DNA from 3 places in the Allobosea sp. TAF32 genome. Region 1 is predicted to be linked to each of the others. Evidence: predicted binding sites of a transcription regulator. Region 1 holds the regulator's gene; each other region holds the start of a gene.
What was found. The regulator HrcA, encoded in region 1, represses chaperone genes, less so after heat shock. The targets are predictions, from matches to a motif close to GTTAGCACTCNCNNNNNGNGAGTGCTAAC.
Positions count from the first base shown of each region.

Region 1 (6,303 bases):
CAGAAACAATCCCGCCCCGACGGCCGCCGCCGGAACGAGGCCAGCGGACCCGAGATATGGCAGGGCGCCGACAGCGAGGTCGCCGAGAGATTTCGCAACATCGCCAGTTCCGGCCCCCGGCATGAAAATGGCTTTGAAAATGCCTTCGACCGACTGACCGATGCCGGGGATCGCTCCCAGCCCGCCGACGACACCGGCTGCGCCGACACCGATCGCGGCCTTGCGGTTGTTGTCGGCGGCCACGATGGCAGGCACGCCATCCTCATACAGATCTCCCGGCGTCGCCTGCGCTCGCGCCCGCGCGATCGGCATCGGCAACCCGCCCGCGAGAGCCAGCAAGGTCGCATCGTCGGGCTGTCCCGTCGCCGACAGGCCATTCTGCATCTGGAAGGCGAAGAGGGCGCCGGAGGTGATTGGACCGAAGAGACCGTCGATCTTGCCCACCGAATAGCCCAGACGGGCAAGATGCTCCTGCACGCGTTCCATCTCGGTCCGCCCACGCGTGACCGAGGGGGAGAGAACCGTCGCGAGGGCTCCAGGCATGCGCAACCGCGCCGCCCAGGCCCCGTAGGCCGTTTCCAACCGCGTGTCGTAGCGGTTCGCAGCGTAGCCCTTGCCATTATAGCGATACGCGAAACCGGCCCAGTCGCGGCTCCGCAAGGCCCGCGTCATCGCGGGATTCATCGCGATGAAGCGCAGCATCGCCTCGATCTGCGCGGTTACGCCCGTTGCCATGCTCGCGACCATATCGGTGGCCGAGGCGTAGCCCAGCGCGACCGCGTTGAAGCCCATGATCTGGCCGAGGCCCCAAGACGCCGAGCGATTGGCGATCTCCTCGTGAATCGCCCGGGCGCGCTGCAGCACACTCAGACGGCCCGCACGCCCCTGATCGGCGTATTGAGAGGCGCGTTGCCAGCTCGGGATGGCGAGACCCTCCGCTTCCGCCCGCGCCAGCAGCGATGGCGCAGCCTCGCGCAGCAGCCGATGGAAGACATGCTTCTCGAACAGGAAGACGGGAGTGGCGCCGTCGGCCTCGAAGGCGCGACCATTGCTCTCGACCTCGACGACGGCGAGAGCTACGGCCGGCTCCAGCCCCTGTGTCTGGGCCAGCCGCGTGATCTCGTTGACGATGTCCTGCGTGAAATCGACCATAGGCTCCCCCTCGATCAGTAACGCAGATTCGCGCCCGTCCGGTGTTCGTCGACGCGCTGAGCGGTGGTCGCCTGAGCATTGCGCCAGAGCATGACGGCAAGCGCGATCAATATGATCCAGACTCCGCCCCTGGCACCCAGAAGGACCGGCAGGATCGTGGGCAGGGAGCTCCCCGCCTCGTCGGCAAGGGCCGCAGGCATGACCCAGTCCGTCACCGAGGAGGATTGCACGACCTGCGTTGCGGCTGCTTCGGCCTTGGTGGCCAACTGACCGGTCTTCTCGAAGAGACCGGTGCGCGCATCCGTCAGCCCCAATACGCCGAACAGCGCGGTCGCGAGCGCGAGCCAGCGCCCGCGGTCGGTCAACGCGATCGTCTCCGAGCCCTCCCGCTTCAGCTCCCGCGCCGTCTCGTTGCGCCGCTCCGGCCAGAGCGGCATCGGCTCCCCGTTCTGGAGCTGGAACCAGGTCCAGGCATCGACGATGCCCGTCGGCGGGATGCCGTTGGCCTGCTGGAAGGAGAAGACGGCCGTCATTGTCCGCAGCCCGTAATCGCCATCTTCGGTCCCGGGCGGATAGCCTTGCTTGTTCAGCAGCTTCTGGACGGCCTCGACCTTGTCGATGAAATCTGGATTGACGCCAGGACCGAGGGGCAGAAACTCGGGCAGGCCTTGCCCTCCATCGATCGCGCCGAGCACCCCGCGCTGCTCATTCTCCAAAGCCTCCGTCGTGATCTGCTCGTCGGGGACGCCGAGCTGCTGAATGTTCGGCAGGAGGCCGCTGGCCGCAACCGGCACCCGCTCGGTTGGCCACCGAAAACCAAGCAGCCTGGACTTCGAATAGCTGGAGACCGTGACGCTATCCCTCTGATTGCCGCCGAGCACGAACAAGTGCTCGTCATCCTCGCGCAGGAAAAAGCCGACATGACCATAGGAGCTGTTCGCCTCGTTGCGCGAGAGGACGACGATGCAGCCTTCGCGTGGCTCTTCGAGCTTCGCACCGAGGTTGAGATAGCTGCGGGCCATCAGCGAGCGGCTCGACGCGTAGCCGGAAAGCACGAGGCAGGCACCGACGAAAGCCGCACACCACGCCTGTTCGTCGCTGCGGACCTGACCGTGCCCCGACAGGCGGAACATCTCCAAGATCCGCGGTTCCGCGGCTGCGCCCTTGTATTCGGAGATGCCTCGGAGGGTGTTCGCAATCAGCAACCAAGGAGACAGCATCATCGCCTCACGCAACCATTGGTTGCATGATCAATGCATATGCGCCGCCTCAACGCAATGCCGTAGCGGCAACTGCGTTAATGCGAGAGGCTCCCGAGAGCGCCGGCCACTGCCCGGCGCCTCGTCTCCTCAGCCGTATGGGAACCTTCCGTCAGCCCTCGGCCTGAGCCGCGCCGCGGATATAGGGCTCGACGGGCCCCTTGAGCGTGATCGTCATCGGGCGGCCGAAGCGGTCCTTGGCGGCGCCGGCGGCGACCTTCACCCAGCCTTCGGAGACGCAATATTCCTCGACATTGGTCTTCTCGACGCCCTTGAAACGGATGCCGATGTCGCGCGCCAGCACCTCGGCGTCGTAAAACGGGCTGTCCGGGTTGACGGAGAGGCGGTCGGGAAGCTGGTCTGACATGGCTCTGGCCTTGGATGTTCGGGCGCGAACAGGTCGCTTTCGCGCGCAGAGGTAGCCTCATCCGCGCCGGAAGCCAAATCCGTCTTCAAAAGTCAGAGCAGGATCGCGAAAAACCGGTTCCCACTTTTTGCACCCTGCTCTCGACTCAACGCTCGCCGTCGAGCAGGCTGCCGACCACCTTGGCGGTGTAGTCGACCATCGGGACGATGCGGGCATAGTTCAGGCGCGTCGGGCCGATGATGCCGACGACGCCGACGATGCGCTGCTCGGCATCGCGGAAGGGCGCCGCCACCATCGAGGAGCCCGACATCGAGAACAGCTTGTTCTCCGAGCCGATGAAGATGCGCACGCCATCGCCATCCTCCGCCCGCGACAGAAGATCGATCATGTCGGTCTGGGTCTCGAGATCGCCAAAGAGCAGGCGGATGCGCTCGAGGTCCTCCTGCGCCTTCAGATCCTCGAGCAGGTTGGCCTGGCCACGGACGATCAGATGGCGGTCGCTGCTCGGGCCCGACGAGGTGGCGATGCCGTTCTCGACGAGGCGCGCAGTCAGCGCATCGAGCTCGCGCTCCATCTGCGAGCGCTGGGTCGCGATCTCGCCCCGCAGCTCGGCGAGCGTCTTGCCGATGATGCGGGCGTTGAGGAAGTTCGCCGCCTCGCTCAACGCCGAGGCCGGCAGGCCGGGCGGCAACGCCAGCAGGCGGTTCTCGACCGTACCATCGTCCGCGACCAGAACGACCAGCGCACGGGCGGGATCGAGCCGGACGAACTCGATGTGCTTGAGCCTTGGATCGGCCTTGGTGGTGACGACGACACCGGCGCCGCGCGACAGGCCGGAGAGGAGCGCCGAGGCTTCGGTCAGCGTCTGGTCGAGGCTGCGATTGGTTGCGGCAGCCCTGATCTGCGCCTCGATGCGCTTGCGCTCGTCGGAGGTGAGATTGCCGACCTCCATCATCGCATCGACGAAGAAGCGCAGGCCTCTTTCTGTCGGAAGTCGCCCCGCAGAGGTATGCGGCGCGTAGATCAGCCCGGCCAGCTCCAGATCGGTCATGACGTTGCGCACCGTCGCGGGCGAGAGCGACATCGGCAGCAGGCGGGCAATGTTGCGCGAGCCGACCGGCTCGCCGGTCGCCAGGAAGCCGTCGACGATCTGGCGGAAGATCTCGCGCGAGCGCTGATCGGTCTCGACCAGGCTGCTGATCGTCTCGGGGCGGGGCGTATGGGCGCTCATGAACCTTTACGGGCGAACCGTTCCTCCATCCTATTGTCGTCATGCGATGCGCATGGATCAAGGGGCGGAAAGGCTCCTGCCTTGCCGTACCGGGCGGGAGAGCCTAAAAGCCGCCACTCCTCCGCAAGATAGGATCATTTCATGCGACCCTCCAAACGCGCCGCCGACGAGATGCGCAAGGTCACGCTCGAACGCGGCGTGGTGCGCTATGCCGAGGGCTCCTGCATGGTGACGTTCGGCGAGACCAAGGTGCTGTGCGCCGCGACTGTCGAGGAAAAGGGGCCGCCGTGGCTGCGCGGGACCGGCAAGGGCTGGGTCACCGCCGAATATTCGATGCTGCCGCGCGCCACGCATGAGCGCACGCGCCGCGAGGTCACCTCCGGCAAGCCCTCCGGCCGCACGCAGGAGATCCAGCGACTGGTCGGGCGCTCGCTTCGCGCCGTCGTCGACCTGACTGCGATCGGCGAGCGCCAGATCGTCGTCGACTGCGACGTGCTGCAGGCCGATGGCGGCACACGCACTGCCTCGATCACAGGCGCCTGGGTCGCCCTGCACGATGCGCTTAAGTGGATGGAAGGCCGCGGGCTCCTCAAGGGCACCCACCCGCTGAAGGACCATGTCGCCGCCATCTCCTGCGGCATCGTCGCCGGCAACCCGGTGATCGATCTCGACTATGTCGAGGATTCCGGCGCGCAGACCGATGCGAATTTCGTCATCACCGGCGCAGGCGGCCTCGTCGAGGTGCAGGGCACGGCAGAAGGCGCGCCCTTCTCGGAGGAGGAACTGCTCGCACTGCTCAAGCTCGCCAAGGGCGGCGTTTCCAAGCTCGTCGCGCTGCAGAAGGCGGCGGTAGCCTGATCGATTGATCGCACAGACAACGAAACAACGCCGTCATTCCGGACGTAGCGAAGCGAAGACCCGGAATCCATCGTAGAGCTTCGGCGCCTTCGATGGATCCCGGCTCAAGCCCGGGATGACGAGGCGGATACGAGAAAACCGATGCCGAACCACCGCCTCCTCACCGGCAAGGTCGTGATCGCGACCCACAACCAGGGCAAGCTGCGCGAGATGCGCCAGTTATTGGCTCCCTACGGCATCGAGCTCGTCTCGGCCGGGGAGCTCGGCCTGCCCGAACCGGTCGAGGACGGCACCATGTTCTCGGAGAATGCGGCGATCAAGGCCGTGGCCGCCGCCAAAGCGAGCGGGCTGCCGGCGCTGTCCGACGATTCGGGCGTCTGCATCGATGCGCTCGACGGTGCCCCCGGCCTGTTCTCGGCCAACTGGGCCGGGCCGGGCAAGGATTTCGCCCCGGCGATCGCACGCGTGCAGATGGAGCTGGCCAAGCGCGGTGCCGCCATGCCCGACAAACGCAGGGCGCATTTCGTCTCGGCGCTGGTCATCGCCTGGCCGGACGGCCATCAGGAATTGTTCGAGGGCCGCGTCTTCGGCACGGTCACTCATGAGATCCGTGGCGCGGGCGGCTTCGGCTACGACCCGATCTTCCTCCCCGATGGCCAGGGCAAGACTTTCGGCGAGATGACGGCGGACGAGAAGCACGGCATCCCGGCCGATGGCTCGCCCGGCCTGTCGCATCGGGCGCGCGCGTTCCATGTGCTTGCCGCCGCCTGCCTGAGGAAATCGGCGTGAGTGCCGCGGCCGCCCTGTCGGAGCGGCCCACCGCCTCGCATCCGACTGCGGATGCGGGCTTTGCCGTCTATGTGCATTGGCCATTCTGCCTGGCCAAATGCCCCTATTGCGACTTCAACTCGCATGTACGCCTGCAGCCGCCGGATCAGGCCCGGTACATCGCCGCCTTCCGCCGCGAGATCGCGCATCGCGCCGCGCTGGCGCCGGGCCGCACGGTCTCCTCGATTTTCTTCGGCGGCGGCACGCCCTCGCTGATGGAGGGCCGCACGGTCGGGGCGATCCTCGACGCGATCGGCGAGCACTGGACGGTCGATCCGAATTGCGAGGTGACGCTGGAGGCGAACCCGACCAGCGTCGAGGCCGGCCGCTTCCGTGACTTCCGGGCGGCAGGCGTCAACCGTGTCTCGCTCGGGGTGCAGGCGCTGAACGATGCCGATCTCAAGGCGCTCGGCCGAATGCATTCGGCCGAGGAAGCGCTCGCGGCCGTCGCTATCGCACGCAAGTATTTCGAGCGCTATTCCTTCGATCTGATCTATGCCCGCTCGCCGGCGCAGACGCCGGCGCTCTGGCGCGCGGAGCTGGAGCTGGCGATCAGCCACGCGGCCGAGCACCTCTCGCTCTACCAGCTCACCATCGAGCCCGGCACC
Region 1 covers NZ_JBFRDM010000001.1:814,797-821,099, forward strand. Annotated here, with positions in the region: gene AB4Z16_RS03735 (N-acetylmuramidase domain-containing protein) at 1-1,152, opposite strand, end outside; gene AB4Z16_RS03740 (C40 family peptidase) at 1,167-2,375, opposite strand; gene AB4Z16_RS03745 (DUF3297 family protein) at 2,524-2,778, opposite strand; gene hrcA (heat-inducible transcriptional repressor HrcA) at 2,924-4,009, opposite strand; gene rph (ribonuclease PH) at 4,151-4,867, shown strand; gene rdgB (RdgB/HAM1 family non-canonical purine NTP pyrophosphatase) at 5,009-5,656, shown strand; gene hemW (radical SAM family heme chaperone HemW) at 5,653-6,303, shown strand, end outside.

Region 2 (6,303 bases), on a different contig from region 1:
GTAGGGGCTCTCCGCGCGGACCAGCAGCACCGAATAGTACCCCTCCTGCCCGTGGTTATCGACATCGCGGAGCAGCGGCTGGAGCTTGTCGCCCAGCACGCGGCGCCCGAGCGCGTAGACCGCGGGCCCGAACCGGGCGAAGTCGACCTGATCGGCCCGCATCGCCTCGACAAGACCGGCATAGTCCGAAACTCGGAAGAACCGCACGGGCACGCCGAGACGCTGCGATAGGTAGTCGACCATCGGCTGGGTGCGGGCGACGGCACCCGCTTCGTTCTCGGCGGAAGAGACGCCGAAGCGCACCTCCTTGATGCTCTGTCGCCAGTCCGGCGCCTGCGCGAAAGCAGGGACGGCGGTCGTGGCGGCAAGGCCGGCGAGGACTGAGCGGCGTGTCGGCATGATGCCTCCCAGGGTACGCGAATGAATTGACCGCGGTTGGGTGCATGCATCAGGCGACGGCTGGATGGCGGGTGGATGACGGCGCCGTGAAACGCAGAAGGCCCGGCTTGCGCCGGGCCTTCCGTGGTCTCGCCGGGAGCGGTGGATCAGAAGTCCATGCCGCCACCGAAACCGGGCGTGCCCGGTTTCGGCAGTCAAAGCGCTTGAGCGCCTGGACTTCCTCAGAAGTCCATGCCGCCCATGCCGCCGCCGCCCATCGGGGGCATCGGGGCGTCCTTCTTCGGCAGGTCGGCGACCATCGCCTCGGTGGTGATCAGCAGGCCCGCGATCGAAGCCGCGTCCTGGATCGCCGTGCGCACGACCTTGGTCGGGTCGATGATGCCAGCCTTGACCAGATCGCCGTACTCGCCGGTCTGGGCGTTGTAGCCGTAGGAGTAGTCCTTCGACTCGAGCAGCTTGCCGATCACGACCGCGCCGTCATCGCCGGCGTTGTCGACGATCTGGCGGGCCGGAGCGGCGATCGCCTTGCGGACGATCTCGACGCCGGTCTTCTGGTCGTCGTTCTGGGTCTTGATGCCCTTGACCGAGGACAGGGCGCGCAGGAGCGCAACGCCACCGCCGGGAAGGATGCCTTCTTCGACCGCAGCGCGGGTCGCGTTCAGAGCATCGTCGACGCGGTCCTTCTTCTCCTTGACCTCGACCTCGGTCGCGCCGCCGACGCGGATGACCGCGACGCCGCCGGCGAGCTTGGCCAGACGCTCCTGGAGCTTCTCACGGTCGTAGTCCGAGGAGGTCTCCTCGATCTGGGCCTTGATCTGGCCGACGCGAGCCTCGATGTCCTTCTTCTTGCCGGCGCCGTCGATGATCGTGGTGTTCTCCTTCTCGATGCGCACGCGCTTGGCGCGGCCGAGCATGTTGAGCGTCACGGTCTCGAGCTTGATGCCGAGGTCTTCCGAGATCATCTGGCCGGCGGTCAGGATCGAGATGTCCTCGAGCATGGCCTTGCGGCGATCACCGAAGCCCGGAGCCTTGACGGCCGCGACCTTCAGGCCGCCACGGAGCTTGTTGACGACGAGCGTGGCCAGAGCCTCGCCCTCGACGTCCTCGGCGATGATGAGGAGCGGCTTGCCGGTCTGAACGACGGCCTCGAGGATCGGCAGCATCGCCTGGAGCGAGGACAGCTTCTTCTCGAAGACGAGGATGTAGGGGTCGTCGAGCTCGGCGACCATCTTCTCGGAGTTGGTGATGAAGTACGGCGAGAGGTAGCCACGGTCGAACTGCATGCCCTCGACGACGTCGAGCTCGGTCTCGGCGGTCTTGGCTTCCTCGACGGTGATGACACCCTCGTTGCCGACCTTCTGCATGGCCTTCGAGATCATCTCGCCGACCGACGAGTCGCCGTTGGCCGAGATGGTGCCGACCTGCGCGACTTCCGCGTTCGAGGTGACCTTCTTCGAGTTCTTCTTGAGATCGGCGACGATGGCCTCGACAGCGAGGTCGATGCCGCGCTTCAGGTCCATCGGGTTCATGCCGGCCGCAACCGACTTGGCGCCTTCACGGACGATCGCCTGGGCGAGAACGGTGGCGGTGGTGGTGCCGTCGCCGGCATGGTCGTTCTGGCGCGAAGCGACTTCGCGGACCATCTGGGCGCCCATGTTCTCGAACTTGTCGGAAAGCTCGATCTCCTTGGCGACGGTGACGCCGTCCTTGGTGATGCGCGGAGCGCCGAACGACTTCTCGATCACGACGTTGCGGCCCTTCGGACCCAGCGTGACCTTCACGGCATTGGCGAGGACATCCACGCCGCGCAGCATCTTGTCGCGGGCTTCAGTGCCGAATTTGACGTCTTTGGCAGCCATGAGAGCTACTCCTTGGACTGAAATTGAAAAGTTGAGAAAGCGGTCAGGCGGCTATCAGCCGACGACGCCCATGATGTCGGATTCCTTCATGATCAGGAGGTCCTGACCATCGATCTTGACCTCGGTGCCCGACCACTTGCCGAACAGGACGCGGTCGCCCTTCTTGACGTCGAGGGCAACGAGCTTGCCGGCCTCGTCACGCGCGCCGGAGCCGACGGCGATGACCTCGCCCTCCTGGGGCTTTTCCTTGGCGGTCTCGGGGATGATGATGCCGCCCTTGGTCTTCTCTTCGCTGTCAAGGCGGCGGACCACGACGCGGTCATGCAACGGACGGAACTTCATGGTTCTGTCTTCCTCTCGGTCTTATTCGGTTCGGGCGCCGCTGATGGACACCCGGGGGAGGCTGTTAGCAGTCAGCGAATGAGAGTGCTAACAGATGGCGGGGAGATAGGCTCGGGGTCCCGGAGAGTCAAGGAAGCCTGCGACAACAAAGTGAACGTCGCCGGATGCGGCACCGCAGCCCTTCGCCTTCCAGCTGCCGCACGCGCTAGAACACGCTAAGATGGCTGAATGACGACACTCCCTCCCCCGCCTGCGCCCGATCCGCGCCTCGACGATATCGCCCGATCCTGCGTGGCGCTGCATGTCCGGATGACGGCCCGCGCCGTCACCCGTGCCTATGACGAGGCAATGCGGCCGAGCGGGTTGAAGATCACCCAGTTCGTGCTGCTCTCGGCGCTGAGCACCGGACATTGGAAGTCGATCACCGAGCTGGCCGAGCGCTTTGCCCTGGAGCGGACGTCGCTGACCCGCAATCTCCAGCTCCTTGCCGCCGAGGGCATGGTCGAGCCGGTCGACTGCCGCGGTCGTGCCGCTGTCTATGCGGTGACGCAGAAGGGCAGGGCGGCGATCGAGGCTGCCATCCCCTTCTGGCGGTCGGCGCAGGACAAGATCGAAGGCGGCTTCGGCGAGGAGCGCTGGCGCGAGACCCGCGACGGGCTGAAGGCGCTGCGCCGCGCCGCGCGCGATCCGCGTTGAGATATCGAGGCTCCTTCCGCACGATTCCCGTTGGCTCTGTTGACGCATTCAACGTGCTTTCTCTATCGTGCAGATACACGAATTGAGGGGTGGTCATGGATCGAACGTTCGGAGTGGTGTCCCGCGAGGTGCTGGTCGCGGGCGATGGCCTGAGCTTCCTGCGCGGCATCATCGACGGCAGGCACCCGGCCCCGCCCTTCGCCGGGACCATGGATTTCGATCTGGTGGAGGCGGATGAAGGGCGGGTCGTCTTTGTCGGCAGGCCGTCCCCGCGCTTCTTCAACCCGCTCGGTACGATCCATGGCGGCTGGACCGCGACGATCCTCGATTCCGCCATGGCCTGCGCCGCCCATTCCACGCTCAAGCCGGGCGAGGGTTACACCACGCTCGAGATGAAGCTGAACTATGTCCGGCCGGTGATGCCGGATTCCGGCACGGTGCGCTGCGAAGGCAGGCTGATCCATCGTGGCGGTTCCGTCATCACGACGGAAGGCAATCTGCGCGACGAGCGCGGCAAGTTGCTCGCGCACGGCACCGAAACCTGCATGGTGTTTCCGGCGAAAGCTAGCGCCGGCTGACCGCGCCGGCGCCGGCCACGATCAGGAGCGCTCCGAGATAGGTCGTGTAGAGCGGCACCTCGCCGAAGAGGAAGAAGCCGAGCAGGCTCGCCCAGATCAGGGCGGTATATTCGATGGCCGCCAGCCGGGACGCCGCAGCCTTGGCATAGGCCGAGGTAAGCGTGAGATGGCCCGCGACGCCCAGCGCACCGGCGAAGAGATAGATCGCGAGATCCGCCAATGTCATCGGCACGAAGGCGAGGAATGCCGGGACGGCGAGGCACAGCGCCGGCCCGATATTCTGGAAGGCGACGATGACCGTGGGGTGCTCCCGGACCGCGATGCGCCGCAGCAGGATCAGGTTGAAGGCGTAGCTCACCGCCGAGAACAGCGCCGTGGCGACGCCGAGGCTGGCGCCGCTGACATGGCCCTGCAACCGCGGCCAGACCATGACCAGCATGCCGGCGAGGCCGAAGGCGAGCGCCTGCAGCACGCGCCGGTCGATCGTCTCCTTGAGGAGCAGGCCGCCGAGCACCGCGACGAAGACAGGGGCAAGGAACGACAGCGTCAGTGCTTCGGCGAGCGGCAGCACCGAGACCGAATAGAAGAAGCTGCCAGCCGTCAGCACGACGAGCGGGACGCGCGCGACATTGCCGATGATGCTGTCGCGGGTCGGGCGGGCCGGGCGGGCGAGCGCGAGGACGGCGAGCGCGCAGAGGCCGCCCATCAGGAAGCGCATGAACAGCGCGACGATGAAAGGATGCTGCTGCATCTGGCCCTTGATCACCGCATCCATGGCGGTGAGGAGGGCGATGCCGAGCGCAGCGCGCAGGGCGATGGACAAGGTCATGCCGGCGGCGCGGCAAGCGGCTTGCGGAAATGGTATTCCCAGCTCGCGGAGACGTCAGCCAGATAGCGCTCGCCCGGCCAGCGCACGAAACCGAGCTTTTCGTAGAAGCGGTGGCCACGCGCGAAGCGGCTGTCGGACCATAGCATCATCTCGCTGAAGCTGCCGGCCTCGGCGAAGCGCAGCGCCTCGTCGAAGAGCGCCTGCGCCAGGCCCGAACCGCGAAAGGCCGGATCGGCATAGACCTTGGTGATCTCGATTGCGTTCTGCTCCGGCAGCGGCGTGACGCCGAGCGAGCCGGCGATGCCGCCATGGGGCGAATCCGCGATCCAGAGTTTTCCGCCTTTGGCTGCGAAGTGGCTGGCCGGGCGACGCAGTTCGGGAAACTCGGACCATTCGAAATGGCAATTCGGATATTCGGCGAAGCTCGCGGCGATGAGCCTGGCGAGCGGTTCGGAATCAGAATCGCGGGCGTCGCGGATCGGCGGTAGCAAGGCAGTCATGGCGATTGACTTAGAGCATCGGATTGTTCCGAGAAACCCGATTCCACTTTTCGATCCGATGGCCTAGAGGCTGTTAGGGACCATGGCAGGTTTCCTGCGCTTGCCGGTGTCAAAAGACCCTTGCCGCACGGGCGCCGCGACCGAGACAACATGACCGTTCTTCTGCCCTTCATCGTCAATGCCGGGCTGAACTTCGTCCTCGGGTTGCTCGTCGCCCTGTTCCTGGGGCCCGAGGCGTTCGGCCTTTATGCCATCGGCGCCGCGATCGTCGTGCTCATCAACACGGCACTGCTCGACTGGCTGAAGCTCTCGGTCGTCCGCTTCTATTCGGCGCAGAGCTGCGAAAGCGACCCCGGCATCCGCGCGACGCTCGATCTGCTCTTCGCCGGCATCGGCCTTTCCCTTTGCGCGCTCCTGGCGGCGGCGCTGCTCGCCGGAATCGACACGGGCCTGCCGATGACCCTGCTCGCCGTGGCCGTTGCCGGCGGCGTCGGCGCCGGCTGGTTCGACTATCACGGTGCCATCGCCCGCTCGCGCTTCCTCGACGCTGCCTATGCCCGGCTCGTCCTCGTCAGGAGCAGCTTTGCCCTCGCGCTGATGGTCGGCGCGGCATGGTGGCTCCGCGATCCGATGGCCGTCCTGCTGGGAGGGCTGGCCAGCACCATCGTCTCGGTGCTCGCAGTGCGCCGCAGGCTGGCGGATGCGGGGCCGGTTCTTGCCGCCGCACGCGCCGATCTTGCCCGCAGCTTCGCCCGCTACGCACTCCCGCTGGTGGCCGGAAACGCCGTCTATTCACTGATCCCGCTGCTCAATCGCGCCATTCTGGCGGAGCGCTTCGGCCTCGCGGAAGCCGGCTATTTCTCGCTCGCCTCCGATATCGGCCTCAGGCTGTTTCCGGTGCTGGCCTCGATGCTGGAGATCCTGCTGCTGCGTGAGGTCATTCGCCTCGACGAGACGCGCGGCCGCCCTGCCGCCCAGAAGCGCATCGCGCGCAACATGGTGGGCGTGCTTGCCGTCGTGCTGCCCGTTGCGCTCGGCTTTTGGCTGACGCTGCCGGCCTTCGAACGCCTCGTGGTGCCGGCCAGCTTCCGAGGTCACTT
Region 2 covers NZ_JBFRDM010000003.1:382,291-388,593, forward strand. Annotated here, with positions in the region: gene phnD (phosphate/phosphite/phosphonate ABC transporter substrate-binding protein) at 1-399, opposite strand, end outside; gene groL (chaperonin GroEL) at 621-2,258, opposite strand; gene groES (co-chaperone GroES) at 2,313-2,600, opposite strand; gene AB4Z16_RS09325 (MarR family winged helix-turn-helix transcriptional regulator) at 2,829-3,296, shown strand; gene AB4Z16_RS09330 (PaaI family thioesterase) at 3,392-3,874, shown strand; gene AB4Z16_RS09335 (DMT family transporter) at 3,861-4,703, opposite strand; gene AB4Z16_RS09340 (GNAT family N-acetyltransferase) at 4,700-5,203, opposite strand; gene AB4Z16_RS09345 (lipopolysaccharide biosynthesis protein) at 5,354-6,303, shown strand, end outside.
Region 2: groES (co-chaperone GroES) is a predicted target of HrcA. The motif match lies at 2,664-2,692, and genes of this name have one in related genera.

Region 3 (6,303 bases), on a different contig from region 1:
CGGTCGGAATAGACCGAATGCACCATCATATGGAGCAGGCGAGAGACGTCGGCTTCGAAGCTGCGATGCTCGGCTGTGGTGGCGGTCGTTGTCATCGGGGTTTCTCGAAGAGACGGGGCGGCAGGGAGTTCCTGGCAGAGAGCGATATCCCGCGGAAACGCGGCAAGCTAGCCGGTCGGGGCGACGATTGGGAGCGGAACTCATCGGCTCCCCGACGCTTGTCGGTTGGAAAGCGTCCTGATCAGAGCAAGTATGGCGTTCAACCGCGCGGTCGCGAACTCGCCCGCGCCGGGCAATTGGGCCTCGACATGGGCGGCGACGGTCTGCCAACTTGCCGATCCATCCCGTGTCATGACGGCCAAGAGGTTATCCTTCAATCCATATGTCGCGCTTTCGGCGTTGGTGATGAGAGCCTTGAAGTGGTCGGAAGGGGCGATGTCCTTAGGTTGCTGCGGGCCGTCGGTCATGTCGGATGCCAGATGCGATTGAGACGAATGCAGGGGCTTTCCCGGGGGGCTCTCGACTAGGCTTTCTCGCGAAACCGATCGATCGCACGCTCTGCGAGATCATCCTCGTCGAGCGCCAGAGGAACCAGCGAAGCAACGATATATGCGAGGTTGTTTCGCTCGTGTTCGCGAGAGCCTTCCGGAAGCGACGGCTTGAGTTCGGCCCATGCCTTTTCGAGTGCGGCCTCGGCACGGGCCAGATCGACGGGATCGGTCAACGTTGAAAAGGGCATGGCTTTGCCTCGGCGTGCCGGGAGATCGCGGCGCTGGAAGAGGGCGCCGCCGAAGCGGCGCCCTCCATGCTCAATAGTCCATGCCACCGGCGGGCATGGCCGGCGCCGGATCCTTCTTCGGCGCCTCGGCGTTCATCGCCTCGGTGGTGATCAGCAAGCCCGCGACCGATGCCGCATCCTGGATCGCCGTGCGCACGACCTTGGTCGGGTCGATGATGCCGGCTTTGACCAGATCGCCATACTCGCCGGTCTGGGCATCGTAGCCCCAGGCGTAATCCGTAGACTCCAGCAGCTTGCCGACCACGACCGCGCCATCCCCGCCGGCATTCTCGACGATCTGGCGGGCCGGGGCAGTGATCGCCTTGCGGACGATCTCGATGCCGGTCTTCTGGTCTTCATTGCTGGGCACGACACCTTCGAGCGCCTTGACCGCGCGCAGGAGCGCGACGCCGCCGCCGGGCAGAATGCCTTCTTCCACCGCAGCGCGGGTCGCGTTCAGGGCATCGTCGACGCGATCCTTCTTCTCCTTGACCTCGACCTCGGTCGCGCCGCCGACGCGGATCACCGCGACGCCGCCGGCGAGCTTGGCCAGACGCTCCTGCAGCTTTTCGCGGTCGTAGTCCGAGGTGGTATCCTCGATCTGGGCCTTGATCTGGGCTACGCGGGCGTCGATCTCGACCTTCGCACCGGCCCCGTCAACGATGGTCGTGTTCTCCTTCTCGATGCGGACCTTCTTGGCCCGGCCGAGCATGTCGAGTGTGACGGTCTCCAGCTTGATGCCGAGATCCTCGCTGATCGCGGTGCCGCCGGTCAGGATCGCGATGTCCTCCAGCATGGCCTTGCGGCGGTCGCCGAAACCCGGAGCCTTGACGGCAGCGATCTTGAGGCCGCCGCGGAGCTTGTTGACGACGAGCGTGGCCAGGGCCTCGCCCTCGACATCCTCCGCCACGATCAGCAGCGGCTTGCCAGTCTGCACCACCGCTTCCAGTAGCGGCAGCATCGTCTGGAGTCCCGAGAGCTTCTTCTCGTGGATCAGGATGTAGGGGTCTTCCAGTTCCGCGACCATCTTCTCCGTGTTGGTCACGAAGTAAGGCGAGAGATAGCCGCGATCGAACTGCATGCCTTCGACGACGTCGAGCTCGGTCTCGGCTGTCTTGGCTTCCTCGACGGTGATGACACCCTCGCTGCCGACCTTCTTCATCGCCTCGGCGATCATCTCGCCGATCGTCCGGTCGCCATTGGCGGAGATGGTACCGACCTGCGCGACCTCCTCCGAACCGGTGATGGTCTTCGAGTGCTCGCCGAGCGACTTCGTAATCGCTTCGACGGCTAAATCGATGCCGCGCTTCAGGTCCATCGGATTGATGCCGGCGGCCACCGCCTTGGCGCCTTCGCGAACGATCGCCTGGGCGAGCACGGTCGCCGTCGTCGTGCCGTCGCCAGCCGCGTCGTTCTGCTTCGATGCCACCTCGCGGACCATCTGGGCGCCCATGTTTTCGAACTTGTCGGAAAGCTCGATCTCCTTGGCGACGGTGACGCCGTCCTTTGTGATCCGAGGCGCCCCGAACGACTTCTCGATCACGACGTTGCGGCCCTTGGGACCCAGCGTGACCTTCACGGCATTCGCCAGCGTGTCGACGCCGCGCAGCATCCGCTCGCGCGCGTCCTGCGAAAACTTCACGTCCTTCGCAGCCATGATTCCTCACTCCTTCAGACTTGAGGTTTCAGGTTGATGATGGGGATGAGGCCCCGTCAGGCGGCCTTCTTGAGGGCGGCAGTCGTCTCGACGACGCCCATGATGTCGGATTCCTTCATGATCAGAAGGTCCTGGCCATCGATCTTGACCTCGGTGCCGCTCCATTTGCCGAAGAGCACGCGGTCGCCGACCTTGACGTCGGGCGGCACGAGCTTGCCGGTCTCGTCGCGTGCGCCGGCGCCGACGGCGACGACCTCGCCCTCCTGCGGCTTCTCCTTGGCGGTGTCGGGGATGATGATCCCGCCCTTGGTCTTCTCCTCGGCGTCGATGCGCTTCACGACGACGCGGTCATGCAGTGGCCGAAACTTCATGAGTTCCTCCGGTTTCCATGTCGGTCACATGTCAAAGCGGGTCGGCCCTGTTCGGGTCTCGCGGCGAGGTTCCGCGCGCCCCTGAGGCGCCGTGCCCGCGCGATGATTTGGGTTGCCCGATTTTTGCCTTCAAGAGGCCGGCAGCACTTTTTTTGATTGAGTGCTAATAGGCTGAAAAGGCAGCGCAAACGCAACTTTTTGGCTTGCCAAGGCGTTGGAAACGCGCTGCCATCGGGACAGTGAAACCTGGGAGCTGAAAGGAATGGTTTCGACAGACTTCGCCCGCCAGATCGCCGGCTACGGATTGACCACCGCCGGGATCCTATACCGCTTGCCCGACCACCCTTCGATCCTGCAGGAGTACATCTGGCAGGACTACGACCTCGCCCCGCGCTTCCCCGAGCTCAACAAGTTCCTCGCCTTCTGGCAGACCAAGCTCGACGGCAAGCTGTTCCGCATCACCGTCGCGCACAAGGACCTGATCGGCCCGGCCGACCTCAGTGCGGTCAGCGGCGAATTCCGGCTCCAGTAGCGACGAGTTGCGCTTCGTCCCGATCGATCGCTGCAAGGGCTTGATCTGAGCAAAACCCTCACCAGAATCAGGGAGCCGCCGATCATGACAATCGGCTCGATGCGGGCGGCAATCAACCAAACCGGATCCATGTTGCTTCCAGGAGGATATGGCTATGGCAACCTTGGCAATCGCTCCTCGTTCGGGGAGGACTGCATGATGACATCAGACGACTTCGAGAGGCCGGTCGTGATCCTGACCGGGCTCGGGTATCCGGCGGCAATCGCCTCTGCGATGGAGGCCTACATGTTCCTGGCCGACTTGCCGATCAGCAGGCGAGATGCGGTCCACGGCTTTGCGCTGAAGGCTTGCCTGGCGGCGATCCGCGGCGAGATTGAACCGGATACGGCGCGCGGCTTGTTCGCGTCATGGGCGGAAAAGCACGAGCTTCTCGCGCCAGACGTCGCCGCATTCGCCGGCAGCCGGAGGGAAGGCTCGCGCGGCCACGCCTGATTAAGGGCTCGACCTCGCTTTAGCGAGGCCGGGCTCTTCGTAAGCTGGGTCTCCGCAGGCGCCCGCCGGTTTGTGTACGCCATGCGCCGATACCGTTCTCTAACGGGTCAAGGTCTGGCAGCTTTGTCATGAGCGGTTGATGCCGTTGGGTGCCTGCGTTCTCTGCGTACTCTTTGGCACTCGATGAGGTCAGCTGGGCGCAAATTGGCTTAGTTGAAAGCGCAGTCGGCCGACATTGGGCAGCGGCATGCTACGGAATCGGCGCCATCATCTGCTCCCTCCCTCGGACGTCGCTCCTTGGGAGCTCGTAGCGACTTAGCCTCGACATCGACGATGACGGCATGGTCGAGATCGATCAGATAGTTGGTGCATAGGCGAACCGTCCATTGCGCCGGCGGATCGGAGCGCGGAACTTCGGCCTGGCCCCGTTGGCCGCTCCCCAGGCGGCCTCATCGAGCGTGCCGAGATACTCGCGTACCGAGCGGCGCGACCGGGCGAGATCGTCCCAGTCAACAGGCTGGGAAGCCTCGGCCGAGCCTTGCTTGTTCGTGTCGGCTCGGATCAGCCCTTCCGCGATGCAGCGCGGGACGGTCTTCTCGAACAGCTCGTTTAGGAGATCGTTCTCACGAAAGCGGCCATGCCGGTTCTTCGAGAAAGTTCGAGTGGTCGGGAACATCGCCCTCCAGCCCAAGTCGCCAAAACCAGCGATAGGCCAGGTTCAGATGGACCTCGTCACAGAGCCGACGCTCCGAGCGGATCCCGAAGCAGTGCCGATGAGCAGCATCCGGATCATCGGCTCGGGATCGACCGAAGGCCGGCCCATCTCGCTGTAGAACGGGCGCAGATGCGCGCGAATCTCCGAAAGTTCGACGAAGCGATCGATAGCGCGCACCCAATGCTCACGCGGCGTAAAACAGAGCTTCTTGCGCCACCCGCCGCTCGCCCCTCGTCGCGCCGCCCTCCGTTAGGACGACTGAATCAGGATTTCACAGCGGCAGCAAAGCCACCATTCCAAGTTTGCCGAAAGCGACAATTCCTGAGACGATGACAGCATGACGGCAAGAGGATGATCACCTGCGTACGTGAGGGTCAATCGCGGGGGGGCCTCTGATTTTCTTGAGCAGCCCCGCTTAGCCGGAATTGGCCGGCGCCATCGCAGCCTGCGTCAGAAGCCACCACGTAGACCGACTGGCTGCTGCGGGCTGGCATATCGCCATATCCCAGTCAGCGCTTCTCGAGGAATATCCACGTGCGGGTCATCATCTTCGCGCCTTCCGACGTTCACTCGCTGGAACTCGCGGGCTTGATGGACGTGTTTGCCGAAGCGAACGCGCGTGTTGCCGAAGGTTTCTACGAGGTCGGTATCGTTGCGGAAGAAAACCGCCCGCTCCGCTGCGGGTCGGGACTGAGAGTTTTGCCGGACTCAGACTACCTTATGTGTCCGAAGGATCCCGACACCCTTCTTGTGGCTGGAAGCGTGGGCATACCCAATGCCCCCGGCAAGGGCATGATCGACTGGCTCTCACGCGCAGCCCCGCAGACGCGACGTTACGGCTCGGTCTGCACGGGAGCTTTCCTGCTTGGTGACGCAGGACTTCTCGGCGGACGCCACGTCGCAACGCACTGGCAGTATGCGCCTCTCCTCGCCCAACGCTTCCCAGAAGCGAAGGTGGACGGAGACCGGGTCTTCATCCGGGATGGCCCCATGGTCACGTCCGCCGGATCGAGCGCGGCGATCGATCTCGGCCTTTCGCTCGTCGAAGAGGATCTTGGCCGGGACGTTGCGCTTTATGTCGCCCGCCGTCTGGTTGTGTTTCTGAAGAGGCCGGGGGATCAGTCTCAATTCAGCATGCATCTGGCGGCGCAAGGTGTCGACCGCAGTCGCCTCTACAAGGTCCAGCAGTATATCCTGAACCACCCGGCTGCTGATCTGTCCGTCAACGCCTTGGCGAAGATCGCGGCAATGAGCCCGCGCAACTTCACGCGGGTCTTCACCCAGGAAGTGGGAACCTCGCCGGCCGAGTATGTCGATCTCACACGGATCGATGTCGCGCGCTTTCTGCTCGAAGGCAGCCGATTATCGATCGATTCTATCGCCGCGAAATGCGGTTTCGGCTCGGCGCGGGCGATGCGTCGCGCCTTTCTTGCGCATCTCGGAGCGATGCCCTCGGACTACCGCGATCGGTTCCGGACATCTGGAGACGGGTCAAGACCCACTATGTCCGAAATCGGCTGACGGTTGTCTCGAAACCGCCGTGCCCGCGGATTGCCCGGCTACGGGCAACAGCGCCATTGCTTGGGTATGAAGGAGTTCAAGGGACTGAAGCCGTTGGAGTTCATGAAGTTCGCGCCGGGACCCTGCGCTGGGAATGGGGATCTCGGCTCGGACGCGCTGCTCCGCTCGATTCTGCCGCCGCTCGTCGAGGAATTCTCCGACGGTGTGGCGATCGCCCGGGTTTCCGGGGGGAACGGA
Region 3 covers NZ_JBFRDM010000013.1:49,039-55,341, forward strand. Annotated here, with positions in the region: partial or broken gene htpG (molecular chaperone HtpG) at 1-95, opposite strand, end outside; gene AB4Z16_RS25170 (hypothetical protein) at 201-467, opposite strand; gene AB4Z16_RS25175 (hypothetical protein) at 524-724, opposite strand; gene groL (chaperonin GroEL) at 810-2,435, opposite strand; gene groES (co-chaperone GroES) at 2,492-2,806, opposite strand; gene AB4Z16_RS25190 (usg protein) at 3,069-3,338, shown strand; gene AB4Z16_RS25195 (DUF982 domain-containing protein) at 3,423-3,830, shown strand; partial or broken gene AB4Z16_RS25200 (transposase) at 4,148-4,762, opposite strand; gene AB4Z16_RS25205 (GlxA family transcriptional regulator) at 5,080-6,066, shown strand; gene AB4Z16_RS25210 (putative bifunctional diguanylate cyclase/phosphodiesterase) at 6,133-6,303, shown strand, end outside.
Region 3: groES (co-chaperone GroES) is a predicted target of HrcA. The motif match lies at 2,946-2,974, and genes of this name have one in related genera.